3 regions of the Buttiauxella sp. BIGb0471 genome follow, and region 1 is predicted to be linked to each of the others. Evidence: predicted binding sites of a transcription regulator. Region 1 holds the regulator's gene; each other region holds the start of a gene.

The links. The regulator PurR, encoded in region 1, represses purine synthesis genes. The targets are predictions, from matches to a motif close to CANGCAAACGTTTGCNTG.
Region 2: a site for PurR is predicted at 1,750-1,767, ahead of raiA (ribosome-associated translation inhibitor RaiA). Genes of this name have one in related genera too.
Region 3: a site for PurR is predicted at 894-911, ahead of gcvT (glycine cleavage system aminomethyltransferase GcvT). Genes of this name have one in related genera too.

Annotation. Positions count from the first base shown of each region.
Region 1 is NZ_JANUEU010000001.1:952,558-957,870, reverse strand. It holds gene gloA (lactoylglutathione lyase) at 1-134, shown strand, start outside; gene rnt (ribonuclease T) at 230-883, shown strand; gene M2371_RS04475 (Grx4 family monothiol glutaredoxin) at 946-1,290, opposite strand; gene M2371_RS04470 (C40 family peptidase) at 1,653-2,504, shown strand; gene sodB (superoxide dismutase [Fe]) at 2,682-3,263, shown strand; gene M2371_RS04460 (YnhF family membrane protein) at 3,303-3,392, opposite strand; gene purR (HTH-type transcriptional repressor PurR) at 3,689-4,714, shown strand; gene punR (DNA-binding transcriptional activator PunR) at 4,794-5,313, opposite strand, start outside.
Region 2 is NZ_JANUEU010000003.1:2,213-7,525, reverse strand. It holds gene pheA (bifunctional chorismate mutase/prephenate dehydratase) at 1-1,061, opposite strand, end outside; Phe leader region at 1,083-1,209, opposite strand; gene pheL (pheA operon leader peptide PheL) at 1,161-1,208, opposite strand; gene raiA (ribosome-associated translation inhibitor RaiA) at 1,314-1,652, opposite strand; gene bamD (outer membrane protein assembly factor BamD) at 1,926-2,663, opposite strand; gene rluD (23S rRNA pseudouridine(1911/1915/1917) synthase RluD) at 2,794-3,774, shown strand; gene yfiH (purine nucleoside phosphorylase YfiH) at 3,771-4,502, shown strand; gene clpB (ATP-dependent chaperone ClpB) at 4,633-5,313, shown strand, end outside.
Region 3 is NZ_JANUEU010000003.1:309,588-314,900, reverse strand. It holds gene ubiI (FAD-dependent 2-octaprenylphenol hydroxylase) at 1-584, shown strand, start outside; gene gcvT (glycine cleavage system aminomethyltransferase GcvT) at 1,006-2,103, shown strand; gene gcvH (glycine cleavage system protein GcvH) at 2,126-2,515, shown strand; gene gcvP (aminomethyl-transferring glycine dehydrogenase) at 2,641-5,313, shown strand, end outside.

The DNA of each region.
Region 1 (5,313 bases):
ACGGTGGCAATGTGACGCGTGAAGCGGGCCCGGTAAAAGGCGGCTCCACCGTTATCGCTTTCGTGGAAGATCCAGACGGCTACAAAATTGAGCTGATCGAAAGTAAAGACGCTGGCAAAGGTCTGGGTCACTAATACCCGAGTAGCGGGCATTTTTGCGCCCGCTACTGCAACCCTCCCTAAAATTTGCCATAATGCGCGCTGCTTTTTCCCCGTATTAAGAGATCCTGATGTCTGACAACACGCAACTGCATAGCCTGTGCGACCGTTTTCGTGGTTTTTATCCGGTAGTCATTGATGTAGAAACTGCTGGCTTCAACGCGAAAACCGATGCTTTACTGGAAGTCGCAGCCATCACTTTAAAGATGGATCAAGACGGCTGGTTATCGCCGGATGAAACCCTGCATTTCCATGTCGAACCGTTTGAGGGTGCCATCCTTCAGCCTGAAGCGCTGGCCTTTAATGGTATCGACCCGCACAACCCGTTGCGTGGTGCCGTCAGCGAATATGATGCGCTGCATGCGATTTTCAAAATGGTGCGTAAAGGCATCAAAGACAGCGGATGCAACCGTGCGATTATGGTCGCCCATAACGCCACATTCGATCACAGCTTTATGATGGCAGCGGCAGAACGCGCATCACTCAAACGTAACCCGTTCCATCCGTTTGTCACCTTTGATACCGCCGCGTTAAGCGGACTGGCATTAGGTCAAACGGTGTTGGCCAAAGCGTGCATCGCCGCGGGCATGCCGTTTGACAGCAGCCAGGCGCACTCTGCTCTGTATGACACCGAGCAAACAGCACATCTGTTTTGCGAAATCGTCAATCGCTGGAAACGCTTAGGTGGATGGCCTCTTCCGCTTCCGGCAGAACCTGAATCGTAAGCATAAAAAAAGCGACCCAAACCGGTCGCTTTTTTATTAGCACAAAACACATGAGCAAATAATTACTCTGCGTCTGGCTCTTCAGATTTATGCTTCGCTGCGGTCTCTTTAATCAGAGATTGCAACTCACCACGCTGATACATTTCGATGATGATGTCGCAGCCGCCAACCAGCTCGCCATCAACCCACAGCTGCGGGAAAGTCGGCCAGTTTGCGTATTTTGGCAGCTCAGCACGGATGTCTGGGTTCTGTAAAATATCAACGTATGCAAAACGCTCGCCACAGGCAGACAGCGCCTGCACAGCCTGGGCAGAGAAACCACAGCTAGGCAGTTTCGGAGAACCTTTCATATAAAGAAGAATTGGGTTCTCGGTGATCTGTTGTTGGATTTTTTCAATAGTGCTCATTGCTTGCTTCCTCAAACCAAGTACTGGCATTAGCCTGCCATTGTAGCGATTGACACCCTCTCCAGAAAACACCATTTTTTACAGGGTTTTTCTGTGCTGCGCGATGGAGGGACAACATGCATCAAGAATAACACTTTTCCCGCGGCTGCAAATCAGGAAATAACTATAAGCACGATCAATAAATAGCCTCACAACCATTAGTTTGGTCATTTTTTTTGCGTTCGGTAACGAAACAGGAAGAGGAATCGAAAAAGGTTATTAACTTTATTGCGCCTTATGGATTAGAATCGGCGGGTTTCGCAAAATCATACACGGGCATGATGGTATTTATCATGCATTTATTTTAACCAGGGGAATGTCGAGTGGCGCGGATAACAAAAACATCTATCACGCTCTGTGCTCTGCTATTTACCTTGCCGTATATACCATTGACGCAGGCGTCTGAACACGCTCGTCCCGTGGTCGCGCAAAAGGCGCACGTTGTGAAATCCACAACGAAGAGCACAGAAAAGAGCAGTAAGAGTAAACAGAAAACCACTACCGCCAGCAAGAAAAGCACCACCACCAGGACCGCAAGCAAGAAAAAAGAAACCGCTGCCGCGAAAAGTAAAACCGCTAAAAATGCCAGCAGCACCAAAACCAAGAGTCTTGCCAAAACCGACCGCAAAAAATCCTCTCAGCTCGCAAAAGTCCAGCCTGTTACTTTCACCGAAAAATGCAGTAAACCTCGCAAAGGTTACAAAACGCGTTGTGTGAAAGTTAAAGCAGAACATCCAACGACTATTGCTCAGGCGCATAAAGTCCGCGTGCAAAAAGCACAAAAAACGGCAATGAATAAATTGATGGGCCAGATTGGCAAACCGTATCGCTGGGGAGGCACGTCGCCAAATACCGGCTTCGATTGCAGTGGTCTGGTTTACTACGCTTATAAAGATCTGGTGAAATTCCGCATTCCGCGCACCGCGAACGAGATGTATCATCTGCGTGATGCTTCTTCAGTAGACCGTGGCGAACTGGAAACAGGCGATCTGGTCTTCTTCCGCACCCGTGGTCGCGGCACCGCTGATCACGTTGGCGTGTATGTTGGAAATGGCAAATTCATCCAGTCACCTCGCACGGGTCGCGATATTCAAATCACGTCTTTAAGTGAAGATTACTGGCAGCGCCATTATGTGGGTGCCAAACGCGTTATGACCTCAAAAACCATTCGCTAATCCCTCTTCGTAAAAACTCGCACTTGCCCATAAACGGGTGAGTGCGTTTCTCTTTTGCTTTTCCTTTCAATTTGTTAACCTAAACCCGCACTAAAAGTGTTTATTTAACAATAGATACCCTAACTCATTTGAGTCAACGATGCGGCTCGAAGAATGACGGGTAATAAGGAGTTTGCAATGTCGTTCGAATTACCTGCACTACCATATGCGAAAGATGCTTTAGCCCCACACATCTCTGCCGAAACGCTGGAATACCATTACGGTAAGCACCATCAAGCCTACGTCACTAACCTGAACAATCTGGTTAAGGGCACCGCGCTTGAAGGTAAAACTCTGGAAGAGATCGTTCGTACTTCAGACGGCGGCGTATTCAACAACGCAGCACAGGTGTGGAACCACACATTCTACTGGAATTGCCTGGCACCAAACGCAGGTGGCGAGCCAACAGGCGCACTGCTGGAAGCCATCAATAAATCTTTCGGTAGCTTTGCTGAGTTCAAACAGCAGTTTACCGACGCGGCTATCAAAAACTTTGGCGCGGGTTGGACCTGGCTGGTTAAGCAAGAAGATGGCGCATTAGCTATCGTTTCAACGTCTAATGCCGGCACCCCGCTGACCACTGCGGCAAAACCGCTGTTGACGGTAGACGTATGGGAACATGCTTACTACATCGACTACCGTAATGCTCGTGCAGGCTACCTTGAGCATTTCTGGGCGCTGGTAAACTGGGAATTTGTTGCGAAGAATCTGGCAGCGTAATACCTAAATGATATGGGCCGCGATTGCGGCCCATTTTAATCAGTGCAGTACGGCGGTTAGCGCGCCACATACGATCAGTGCCAGAACAATAACCGTTGTGGTGATTGAAAATTTCAAATCTGTACTCATCAATAAACTCCTTTTAATTACCTTACAATCGGTGTGTCAGAGTGATTTTCCCACAACCAGAAATAAAAATCCTCCTGGTTTTAACCTGATATCGCTTTTCCCTCTTCCACTTTTCTTCCGGATAGGCCAAAATCCCTCGCTAATTTATTGCGTACCATCAATTCTATGCCCTCCTTCCGTTTTATGTCGCAATCCCGGCATACCCGCAACCCAAACGTTGCCTCAGGAGTCAGTGTACGCAAACGTTTAACATATTAGTTATCAGGAGTTTACGATATGGCCTGGAGTGAAATTTAATGGCGACAATCAAGGACGTGGCGAAGCGCGCAAACGTTTCCACTACAACCGTATCACATGTGATTAACAAAACTCGCTTTGTGGCGGAAGAGACTCGCAATGCGGTCTGGGCGGCAATCAAAGAATTGCACTATTCACCCAGTGCCGTCGCACGCAGTCTTAAAGTTAATCACACCAAAACGATTGGTCTGCTTGCCACTTCCAGCGAAGCCCCTTATTTCGCCGAGATCATCGAAGCCGTGGAAAATAGCTGCTTTGAAAAAGGCTATACCCTGATTCTGGGCAATGCGCACAACAACTTTGAAAAACAGCGCGCTTATTTATCAATGATGGCGCAAAAGCGCGTCGATGGTCTGCTGGTGATGTGTTCTGAGTATCCGGAATCACTGCTGACCATGCTCGAAGAATATCGCCATATCCCAATGGTGGTGATGGACTGGGGCGAAGCTCGCGCAGACTTCACCGACTCTGTGGTCGATAACGCGTTCCACGGCGGTTATCTGGCCGGGCGTTATTTGATTGAACGTGGCCACCGTGAAATTGGCGCCATTCCGGGCCAAATGGAACGTAACACCGGCGGCGGTCGTCATGCAGGCTTTATGAAAGCGCTGGAAGAAGCCGGTATCGCCATTCCAGAAAACTGGATTGTTCAGGGCGACTTTGAGCCAGAGTCTGGCTACCGTGCGATGCAGCAGATCCTCGGCCAGTCTCATCGTCCAACGGCAGTATTCTGTGGCGGGGATATTATGGCAATGGGCGCGATTTGTGCCGCTGATGAAATGGGTCTGCGTGTGCCGCAGGATATTTCAATTATTGGCTACGATAACGTGCGTAACGCCCGTTTCTTCTCGCCAGCCCTGACCACCATTCACCAGCCAAAAGATTCGTTGGGTGAAACGGCGTTTAACATGTTGCTGGACAGAATCGTCAACAAACGCGAAGAGTCGCAGTCCATTGAAGTGCATCCGCGCCTGATTGAACGCCGCTCCGTAGCCGACGGCCCGTTCCGCGATTACCGCCGCTAAAATAGCGTAGGTCGTACAGCAGCGTCATCCGACAGTTCTGACGTAAATGGTGGATGACGCCTACGGCTTATCCACCCTACTAACTCTGTGAATCAGCGCTGTCAGGCTCCTGCAACCACTCCTGATTCATCGTCTCACTATCTCCCAGATAATCTAATAACCAGGCTAGCGCGGGTGACGCATCATTTTGCTTCCACGTCAGGCAACACGCGGCATCCGGGAATGGGTTATCCAGCGTCAGCTCGCACCATTTACCAGAATCTACCCACGGTCTGGCGATATGCAATGGCACCATACCGATACACAAACCTGCACTCAGGCAATCGGAACCCGACTCCCAGTCTGGCACCACTACACGCCGCTGGTTATCCAGCAGCCAGGTAATACGTTTTGGTAAGGAACGCGAGGTATCTTCCAGAACCAGCGACGGCCAGGCACGTAAGTCGTCATCACTTAATGTACCGCCTTGTACCGCCAGGGGATGATTTGCAGCCACCACGCAACGCCAGCTCAGTGTCCCCATGTCCCGGAAGGCAAAACGCCCACCGACAGGAATGGCCTGCGTTGCGCCAATCGCAACTTCAACGCGCCCATCCGCC
Region 2 (5,313 bases), on a different contig from region 1:
GTTTCATCGTTCAGGTTTGCCTGAACATCCAGATAAAACATCTCTTCCCACGGATTGCCGTTAATCGGGCGAGATTCCAGTTTCGTCATAATCAGATTGTGATTACGCAGAACCAGCAGCGCTTCTACAAGAGCACCGGCTTGTTGACCGGTAGCGATCAGCAAGGTCGTTTTGGCAGGGACCTGGTCGGTCACTTCTACTGCTTTGCGTGCCAACACAATGAAACGGGTAATGTTCTGTGTCTGGTTTGCCAGGTTGCGTTCAAGAACTTGTAAGCCATAAAGCGCACCGCCGGCTTCGCTGCCTAGCGCTGCAACATGTGGTGAGTCTGCCTGCGCGACTTTTTCCATTGCAGCGGAGGTGCTTTCGCAATACTCAATTTTCCAGTTTGGATAACGGTTGATGAACTGGCTACATTGCTGGAAAGGTTGCGGATGGCTGTATACCGTCTGAATAGTGTCTAAATCGGTAGTACCTTTGACTAACACGCAGTGGTCGATTGGCACGGTCATTTCAGCAACGATAGACAAACTGGTGTGCTGTAATAAATCGTACACATCATTGATGGCACCTGAACTGGTGTTTTCTAGCGGTACGACGGCGTAATCGGCCTGGCCCGTTTCAACCTGGTTGAAGATGTCATGGAACTTAGCGCAGCCACTTTCAATAAACTGTTCAAAGTGACGAGCGGCATACTGACGAGCGGCAAGGTGCGAGTAAGAACCTTTTGGGCCGAGGAACGCGATTCGAGCTGATTGCGGATTAGTTTTATTAAGATGCTGCTGCAATAGCGTTTGCTGTGTCAGGACTGAGTCTTCAATGATGAGCTGAAACAGACGAGTGATGTAATGGGCGTCCAGATTATGCGTTTTACCCAGAGTAATCAGGCGCTCCAGCAAATCTCGCTCACGATCGATATCACGCACTGGGCGATGAGTTGCAAGTTTGGCCTTTCCGACTTCTACAGCCAACAAGCGACGTTCTGCCAGCAAAGCCAGCAGTTTTACATCCAGTGCACTGATTTTATCGCGTAGTCCCAGCAATGGGCTTGTCTCACTCATAACGCTACCTTTTTAAATTCCATAAAAAAGGCCTCCCCGCTGGGGGAGGCCTGTTTGTTCGTCTTCGCATTCTTTATCACACGACGAATTGCCTCCCATTCAGGGGAAGGTAAAAAAGAATGCGAAGAAAAACGGAAATAATTTCATGGGCGGTTCCTGATAAGTCGTACAAGTAAGGTACCCGGTCTGTTTTCGCTCTGTCAATAAAAAACGCGCCCGGAGGCGCGTTGGTATGATTGATAAAGCTAAAATTTACTCTTCTTCAATTTCCGCGATAGCAACGTCTTTCACTGAGCCTGCTGTGCGACGCGCTTCACCTTTGTGTTGCACTTTATTCAACTGCCGCTCCAGTTTGTTAATCAAATCGTTGATAGCCGTATACATATCATCGTGTTTAGCGCTCGCTACGAGCTGGCCGTTTGGCGTATTAATGGTGGCATCAGCCACAAATCCTTTCGGTTCTTTGGACAAAACAATGTGTGGATTAATTAGATGAGTTTGCCACTTGTCCAGTTTAGTGAGACGGTCTGCGACGTGCTGACGAATAGCTGGGGTGATTTCCATTTGCTTGCTGGTAATGTTCATTGTCATAAAGTTACCTCTTGTCTTTCCCGTCTTGGTAACTCCAGCATACCTTTCTGAATGTCAAAATGTGTGATGTGAATCACACTATTTTGTCACTTTTTGTCAGCAAACCCTTTTTGTGAGGCAGGACAGGATCTCTGTTTTTTAAAGCTTGTGGAACGAAGAAATAGCGTCCATATTTGATGGGATGACCTGACGCTAAACCGTTTCAGTTTGGTGTTTCAGGCAATAAAAATGGCAGCCACCAGGGCTGCCATTTTGTTTTTATAAATCAGCTAATCAGGCTTTGCTGCTATTAGCCGCGATAATTTTAGCAACTTTATCGGCCTGAGCCGGCATTTGCATTTCGCGGTAAGCATTTTCCATCAACTTCATACCATCACGAGTGGCCTGAGTATCAGGGAAATCGCGCAACATTCCCTCGACACGGTTAACTACTGCAACCCACGCGCCGCGTTTAGTGTAGTATTGCGCCACCGAAAGCTCATATTTCGCTAAACGATCTTTCAGGAACACCAGACGCTTGGTGGCATCGGTGACATACTGGCTGTTCGGATAACCACGAACCAGTTTAGAGAAATCGTTGAAAGCATCACGAGCATGAGCAGGATCTCGGTCTGAACGATCTACACCGAAGAAACCTTGTAATGCGCTATCATCCAACGCCATGTCCGTCAGACCACGCATGTAAAGTACGTAGTCGATGTTTGGATGGGTAGGATTCAGACGCATAAAGCGATCGATCGCAGCCTGAGCCAGCGGCAAATCAGCGTTCTTATAGTAAGCGTAAATAAGATCTAACTGCACTTGCTGTGAGTAAGGCCCGAACGGATAACGGTTATCCAGCGCTTCCAGTTGCGTTATCGCCGCTTTAAAGTTACCGTCCTGCAACTTTTGCTGGGCAGTCGCATAGATCTCAGAAGGTGGATTATCAGGAACCTCATCCTTGGAACTGGAGCAACCAGCCAAAGCCAGGCTCAACGTGGCTGCTGCCACCAGATATTTCATACGCGTCATGACGTTTTGACTTTCCTCAGAATGTTATCCGGGAGGCTCACAGTACCAGCTCCCGATAAAGACCAGCTACAATAGCACACTATATTAAACGGCATTGCCGTAAAACCCAACGTTAACGAAGAAGCTGTCTATGGCACAACTAGTACAACTCACCGCAACAGTGTCCGAATCTCAACTCGGTCAACGCTTAGATCAAGCTTTGGCCGAATTGTTCCCTGATTATTCACGATCGCGCATAAAAGAATGGATTCTTGAACAACGCGTGCTGGTCAACGGCACGATCAGCGACAAGCCAAAAGAAAAAGTATTGGGTGGCGAGAGCGTCACAATCAATGCAGAAATCGAAGAGGATGTGCGCTGGGAACCACAAGATATCCCGCTTAATATTGTCTATGAAGATGACGATATTCTGGTGATTAACAAGCCGCGTGATTTCGTTGTGCATCCTGGTGCGGGTAATCCTGACGGAACCGTACTAAATGCACTGCTGCATTATTATCCACCGATTGCCGATGTGCCGCGTGCGGGCATTGTGCATCGTCTGGATAAAGACACCACCGGTTTGATGGTGGTGGCGAAAACAGTACCGGCGCAAACTCACCTGGTTGAGGCTTTGCAATTACGCGAAATCACGCGTGAGTATGAAGCGGTCGCAATTGGTCATATGACGGCAGGTGGCACAGTAGATGAGCCAATCAGTCGCCATTCGACCAAACGTACACATATGGCTGTGCATCCAATGGGTAAACCTGCGGTTACACACTATCGAATCATGGAGCATTTCCGTGTTCATACGCGTCTGCGCCTGCGTCTGGAAACCGGCCGTACTCACCAGATTCGTGTACACATGTCGCATATCACTCATCCGTTGGTTGGCGATCAGCTTTATGGTGGTCGTCCGCGCCCACCAAAAGGTGCATCGGAAGAGTTTGTCAGCGTGCTGCGTAAGTTTGACAGGCAGGCTTTACACGCAACAATGCTGCGCCTTCATCACCCGATCAGCGGTATGTTGATGGAATGGCATGCGCCAATTCCTCAGGATATGGTCGAGTTAATTGAAGCGTTGCGCGTTGATACAGAACTCCACAAGGACCAACTGGACTGGCTATGAGTAAATTGATCGTCCCGCATTGGCCGCTTCCTCAAGGAGTGGCGGCGTGCAGTTCGACACGTATTGGCGGCGTGAGTCAGCCGCCTTACGACTCGCTTAATCTGGGGGCTCACTGCGGTGATAATCTGGATGATGTCGAAGAAAACCGTCGCCTTTTCTTTGCCGCAGCAATGTTGCCCTCTAAGCCTGTTTGGTTAGAGCAGGTTCACGGCAAAGATGTCTTAAAACTGACTGGCGAACCTTATCTGTCCAAACGTGCTGATGCTTCATACAGCTCAACGCCAGATACTGTTTGTGCGGTAATGACTGCTGATTGCCTGCCGGTGCTATTCTGTAATAAGGCCGGAACGGAAGTTGCGGCTGCTCATGCTGGATGGCGCGGCCTGTGCGAAGGCGTTCTTGAAGAAACCGTAGCTTGTTTTAAAGACGTGCCAGAAAATATTATGGCGTGGCTTGGCCCGGCTATCGGACCTGAAGCATTTGAAGTTGGCCCTGAAGTGCGTGAAGCGTTTATGGCCAAAGATATTCAGGCCGACAGCGCATTTCGCCCGTCTGGGGATAAATACATCGCAGACATCTACACGTTGGCCCGCCAACGTTTGTCAGCTGTAGGTATTACCCAAATTTATGGTGGCGACCGCTGTACCTACAGCGAAGCGGGTGATTTTTTCTCATATCGACGCGACAGAACCACAGGCCGTATGGCAAGTTTCATTTGGCTGTTATAACTTATTGAATCAAGACGATCCAGCGCAGGTAACAAACGCTTCAAATATTTCAGGTCATTAACCTTGAATAATTGAGGGATGACCTCATTTAATCTCCAGTAGCAAATTTGACCTGTTTATGGGAGGAGTTATGCGTCTGGATCGTCTTACTAATAAATTCCAGCTTGCTCTCGCCGATGCCCAATCTCTGGCTCTCGGGCACGACAACCAATTTATCGAACCCCTTCACTTGATGAGCGCGTTGCTCAATCAGGAAGGCGGATCTGTACGCCCTTTACTGACATCTGCTGGTGTAAATGCCGGAAAGCTGCGTACTGAGATCGAGCAAGCATTAAGCCGTTTGCCACAAGTTGAAGGGACGGGCGGTGACGTTCAGCCTTCGCAGGATTTAGTCCGTGCATTAAACCTGTGTGACAAACTGGCGCAAAAACGAAATGACAACTTCATTTCGTCAGAGTTATTTGTTCTGGCAGCACTTGAATCACGCGGAACATTAACTGATTTACTGAAATCAGCGGGTGCTACCACGGCAAATGTGACAGCAGCAATTGAGCAAATGCGTGGAGGCGAGAACGTGAATGATCAAGGTGCCGAAGACCAACGTCAGGCATTGAAAAAATATACCGTCGATCTGACCGAGCGTGCAGAACAAGGCAAGCTCGATCCGGTGATTGGCCGTGATGAAGAAATTCGCCGTACTATTCAGGTATTGCAACGTCGTACCAAAAACAACCCAGTATTAATCGGTGAACCAGGTGTGGGTAAAACCGCCATCGTTGAAGGCCTGGCGCAGCGCATTATTAATGGTGAA
Region 3 (5,313 bases), on a different contig from region 1:
ATGGCGAGGGTATTCTGGCATTTCTGCCGTTAAGCGACCCGCATTTATGCTCCATTGTCTGGTCGTTGCCGCCGCTGGAAGCCGAACGTTTGCAGCAGGCGAGTAGTGAAGAATTTAACCAGGCGCTCAGTGTGGCCTTCGATATGCGCCTGGGTTTGTGCAATGTTGAAAGCGAGCGTCAGGTGTTCCCATTGACGGGGCGTTATGCGCGTAATTTTGCCGCTCACCGTCTGGCGCTGGTGGGCGATGCTGCACATACAATTCATCCGCTGGCCGGGCAGGGCGTGAACCTGGGCTTTATGGACGCCGCTGAGTTGATTGATGAAGTGCGCCGTTTACACAGTCAGGGCAAAGATATCGGGCAGTATTTGTATCTGCGCCGCTATGAACGTAGCCGCAAACACAGTGCCGCAATGATGCTCGCTAGCATGCAGGGTTTCCGGGACTTGTTTGCAGGAACTCATCCGGCGAAGAAACTGCTACGCGATATTGGCCTGAAACTGGCTGACACATTGCCGGGCGTGAAACCCCAATTGGTTCGCCAGGCGATGGGCCTACACGATCTTCCAGATTGGTTAAGATAACTGCGTCACATTTCCCTTTCTTTTATTAGAAAGGGAAACGCCTCCCCTCATTTGAAAAATTCTAATCTCACCTCATATTTCGGATTACTTTTTCTCATCCCACGTTTTTCGCGATGTAGTGAATTTGTTTCTGAAATGGTAGTAAATGTTAGCTAACGCTAAATTCTGACTAAAACACTTCCTGTTTATGCGCGGTGCCTCGCATTTTTCCAGATGAATGCTCTGCATCATGTGCCTCTCATTTTGGTCATAAGCTAATGCAATGACCGTTCGTACCTTATGGTTTACTCCCTCATTCAATGGTAAGTTCAGGCAAAAGGTAACGTTTGCGTCGCTATCGGGATCGGTGGCGATGCTGGGTTTCGTCTGACGAAAAGAAAAGCGAACAGCGCTTTTCAACCAGATGGTTAAAGAGGAACAAATGACTCAAAAGACCCCTTTGTTTGAACAGCACAATCTCTGCGGCGCACGCATGGTGGATTTCCATGGCTGGATGATGCCATTGCACTATGGCTCGCAGATTGATGAGCACCACGCGGTGCGTAACGATGCCGGGATGTTTGATGTTTCCCACATGACCATCGTTGACCTGAAAGGCAGCCGTACCCGCGAATTCCTGCGTTACTTAGTGGCAAATGACGTTGCCAAACTCACCCAACCGGGTAAAGCCCTCTACACCGCAATGCTCAACGCCTCCGGCGGTGTTATCGATGACCTGATTATCTATTTCCAGACCGAAGACTATTTCCGCGTGGTGGTGAATTCCGCGACCCGGGAAAAAGACCTGGCCTGGATTAACCAACATGCCGAGCCGTTCTCAGTGTCCGTTACCGTGCGTGATGATCTGTCGCTGATTGCCGTTCAGGGGCCAAACGCGCAGGCAAAAGCCGCGCAGCTGTTTACCGCAGAACAACGTGCTGCTGTTGCTGGCATGAAGCCATTCTTCGGTGTGCAGGCGGGTGATTTGTTTATTGCTACAACCGGTTATACCGGCGAAGCAGGTTACGAAATCGCGATGCCTAACGAAAAAGCCGCTGAGTTTTGGGCGCAACTGGTCGAGATTGGCGTCAAACCTTGCGGGCTGGGCGCACGCGATACGCTGCGTCTTGAATCAGGCATGAACTTATACAGCCAGGAAATGGACGAAGGCGTTTCACCCCTTGCCGCCAATATGGGTTGGACTATTGCCTGGCAGCCTGAAGACCGCGATTTCATTGGTCGTGAAGCGCTTGAAGCCCAGCGTGAGAAAGGCACCGACCAACTCGTTGGTTTGATCATGACGGAAAAAGGCGTATTACGTAATGAGCTGCCTGTCCGTTTTACTGACGAATCAGGCAACATCCACGAGGGTGTCATTACCAGCGGAACCTTCTCGCCAACGCTCGGTTACAGCATTGCTCTGGCTCGCGTGCCGGCAGGCATTGGTGAAACCGCGATTGTGCAAATTCGTAACCGCGAAATGCCTGTGAAAGTAACCAAACCCATTTTTGTTCGCGGCGGTAAAGCTGTCGCGCAGTGATTTTGAAATCAGGAGAAAAACAATGAGCAATGTGCCAAACGAACTGAAATACAGCAAAGAGCACGAGTGGCTGCGCAAAGAATCTGATGGAACTTACACCGTAGGTATCACCGAGCACGCGCAAGAACTGCTGGGTGACATGGTGTTTGTAGATCTTCCAGAAGTGGGCACAACCGTAAGCACTGGCGATGACTGTGCCGTTGCTGAATCTGTAAAAGCCGCTTCTGATATTTACGCGCCAATCAGCGGTGAGATCATCGCAGTCAACACCGAGCTGAGCGACTCACCAGAGCTTATCAACAGCGAGCCGTACGCGGCAGGTTGGATCTTTAAGATCAAAGCAAGTGACGAGTCCGAACTGGATGGTTTGCTGGATGCGACTGCGTACGAAGCTTTGCTAGAAGACGAATAAATTTTATGTCCCCTCTCCTGGGGGAGAGGGTTAGGGTGAGGGCGTTAAACTAATCAACCCTCACCCCGGCCCTCTCCCTGAGGGAGAGGGGGAAACCGTTTAGTATGTTTCAGGAATCACCGCTCATGACCCAGTCTTTACGTCAGCTTGAAAACCACGAAGCGTTTATCGACCGCCACATTGGACCAGATGCACAGCAGCAACACGAAATGCTGGAGGCGGTGGGCGCTCGTTCGTTAAACGACTTAATCGCTTCGATCGTTCCGGCTGATATCCAGCTTGCCGAGCCACCACAGGTGGGTGAGGCTGCAACTGAATTCGCGGCCCTGGCTGAATTAAAGACCATTGCCAGCCGTAACAAGCGTTTCAAAACGTACATCGGCATGGGTTATACCGCGGTGCAAACTCCGCCGGTGATCCTGCGTAATATGCTGGAAAATCCAGGCTGGTATACCGCGTACACGCCGTATCAGCCGGAAGTCTCACAAGGCCGCCTTGAAGCACTGCTGAACTTCCAGCAAGTGACGCTGGACCTGACCGGTCTGGACATCGCTTCTGCATCCTTGCTGGACGAAGCGACTGCCGCAGCCGAAGCCATGGCTATGGCAAAGCGCGTCAGTAAACTGAAAAACGCCAACCGTTTCTTTGTTGCCGCCGACGTACATCCGCAAACGCTGGACGTGGTGCGTACCCGCGCTGAAACCTTCGGTTTTGACGTGATTGTCGACGATGCCGCGAAAGTGCTCGATCACCAGGATGTCTTCGGTGTGCTGCTGCAACAAGTGGGCACCACGGGTGAAGTGCATGATTACAGCGCTCTGATTACCGAACTGAAAAGCCGCAAAGTCATCGTGAGCGTTGCCGCTGATTTTATGACGCTGGTTCTGCTGACTGCACCTGGCAAACAAGGTGCTGACATCGTATTTGGTTCCGCGCAGCGTTTTGGCGTGCCAATGGGTTACGGTGGCCCGCATGCTGCATTCTTTGCCGCACGTGACGAATTCAAACGCTCTATGCCTGGCCGTATTATCGGCGTTTCCCGCGATGCCGCGGGCCGCACCGCGCTGCGCATGGCGATGCAAACTCGCGAGCAACATATTCGCCGCGAAAAAGCGAACTCCAACATTTGTACTTCCCAGGTTTTGCTGGCTAACATCGCCAGCCTGTATGCGGTGTTCCACGGCCCGGCTGGCCTGAAACGCGTTGCAGGGCGAATTCATCGCCTGACCGATATTCTGGCGGCTGGCCTGCAACAAAAAGGGCTGGTGCTGCGCCACAAACATTGGTTCGATACTCTGTGCGTTGAAGTCGCTGATAAAGCCGCTGTGCTGTCGCGTGCTGAAGCCAATGAAATCAACCTGCGCAGCGACATTCTCAATGCGGTGGGTATTACGCTTGATGAATCAACCACGCGTGAAGATGTGCAGGCGCTGTTCGATGTCTTATTGGGCGATAACCACGGTCTGGATATCGATAAACTGGACCAAAACGTGGCGGGCGATAGCCTGTCTGTTCCGAAAGGAATGCTGCGTGAAGACGCGATCCTGACGCATCCAGTGTTTAATCGCTACCACAGCGAAACCGAAATGATGCGTTACATGCACTCGCTTGAACGCAAAGATCTGGCGCTGAATCAGGCGATGATCCCGCTCGGTTCCTGCACCATGAAGCTGAATGCTGCGGCTGAGATGATCCCCATCACCTGGCCTGAATTCGCTGAACTGCACCCGTTCTGCCCGGCAAACCAGGCAGAAGGTTATCATCAGATGATTTCCCAGTTGTCCGACTGGCTGGTGAAACTAACCGGTTACGACGCGCTTTGTATGCAGCCAAACTCTGGTGCGCAAGGTGAATACGCAGGCCTGCTGGCGATTCGTCGCTACCATGAAAGCCGCAACGAAGGCAGCCGTAATCTGTGCCTGATCCCAAGCTCTGCGCACGGTACCAACCCGGCGTCAGCACAAATGGCGGGCATGGAAGTAGTCGTTGTCGCGTGCGATAAGCAAGGCAACATCGATCTTCACGATCTGCGTGTGAAAGCCGAACAAGCGGGCGATGCGCTGTCTTGTATCATGGTGACTTATCCTTCTACCCATGGCGTATACGAAGAAACCATCCGCGAAGTGTGCCAGATTGTTCACCAGTTCGGCGGCCAGGTTTATCTGGATGGCGCGAACATGAACGCCCAGGTAGGGATCACTTCCCCAGGCTATATCGGCGCAGACGTTTCGCACCTTAACCTGCATAAAACCTTCTGCATTCCTCACGGCGGTGGCGGCCCAGGCATGGGGCCAATCGGTGTGAAAGCGCACCTGGCACCGTTTGTTCCCGGCCACAGCGTAGTGCAAATTGAAGAGATGCTGACCCAGCAGGGCGCCGTTTCTGCGGCACCGTTTGGTAGCGCATCGATTCTGCCAATCAGCTGGATGTATATCTGCATGATGGGCGCGCAGGGGCTGAAAAAAGCCAGCCAGGTAGCCATCCTGAATGCTAACTACATTGCGACCCGCCTGAAATCTGCATTCCCGATTCTTTACACCGGGCGCAGTGGGCATGTGGCGCACGAATGTATTCTTGATATTCGTCCTCTGAAAGAAGAGACCGGTATTAGCGAGCTGGATATTGCTAAACGCCTGATTGATTTCGGTTTCCACGCCCCGACCATGTCGTTCCCGGTTGCGGGTACGCTGATGGTTGAGCCGACAGAATCTGAAAGCAAACTGGAACTGGATCGTTTTATCGACGCGATGCTGACTATCCGCACTGAAATCGACCGTGTTGCACGGGGTGAATGGCCG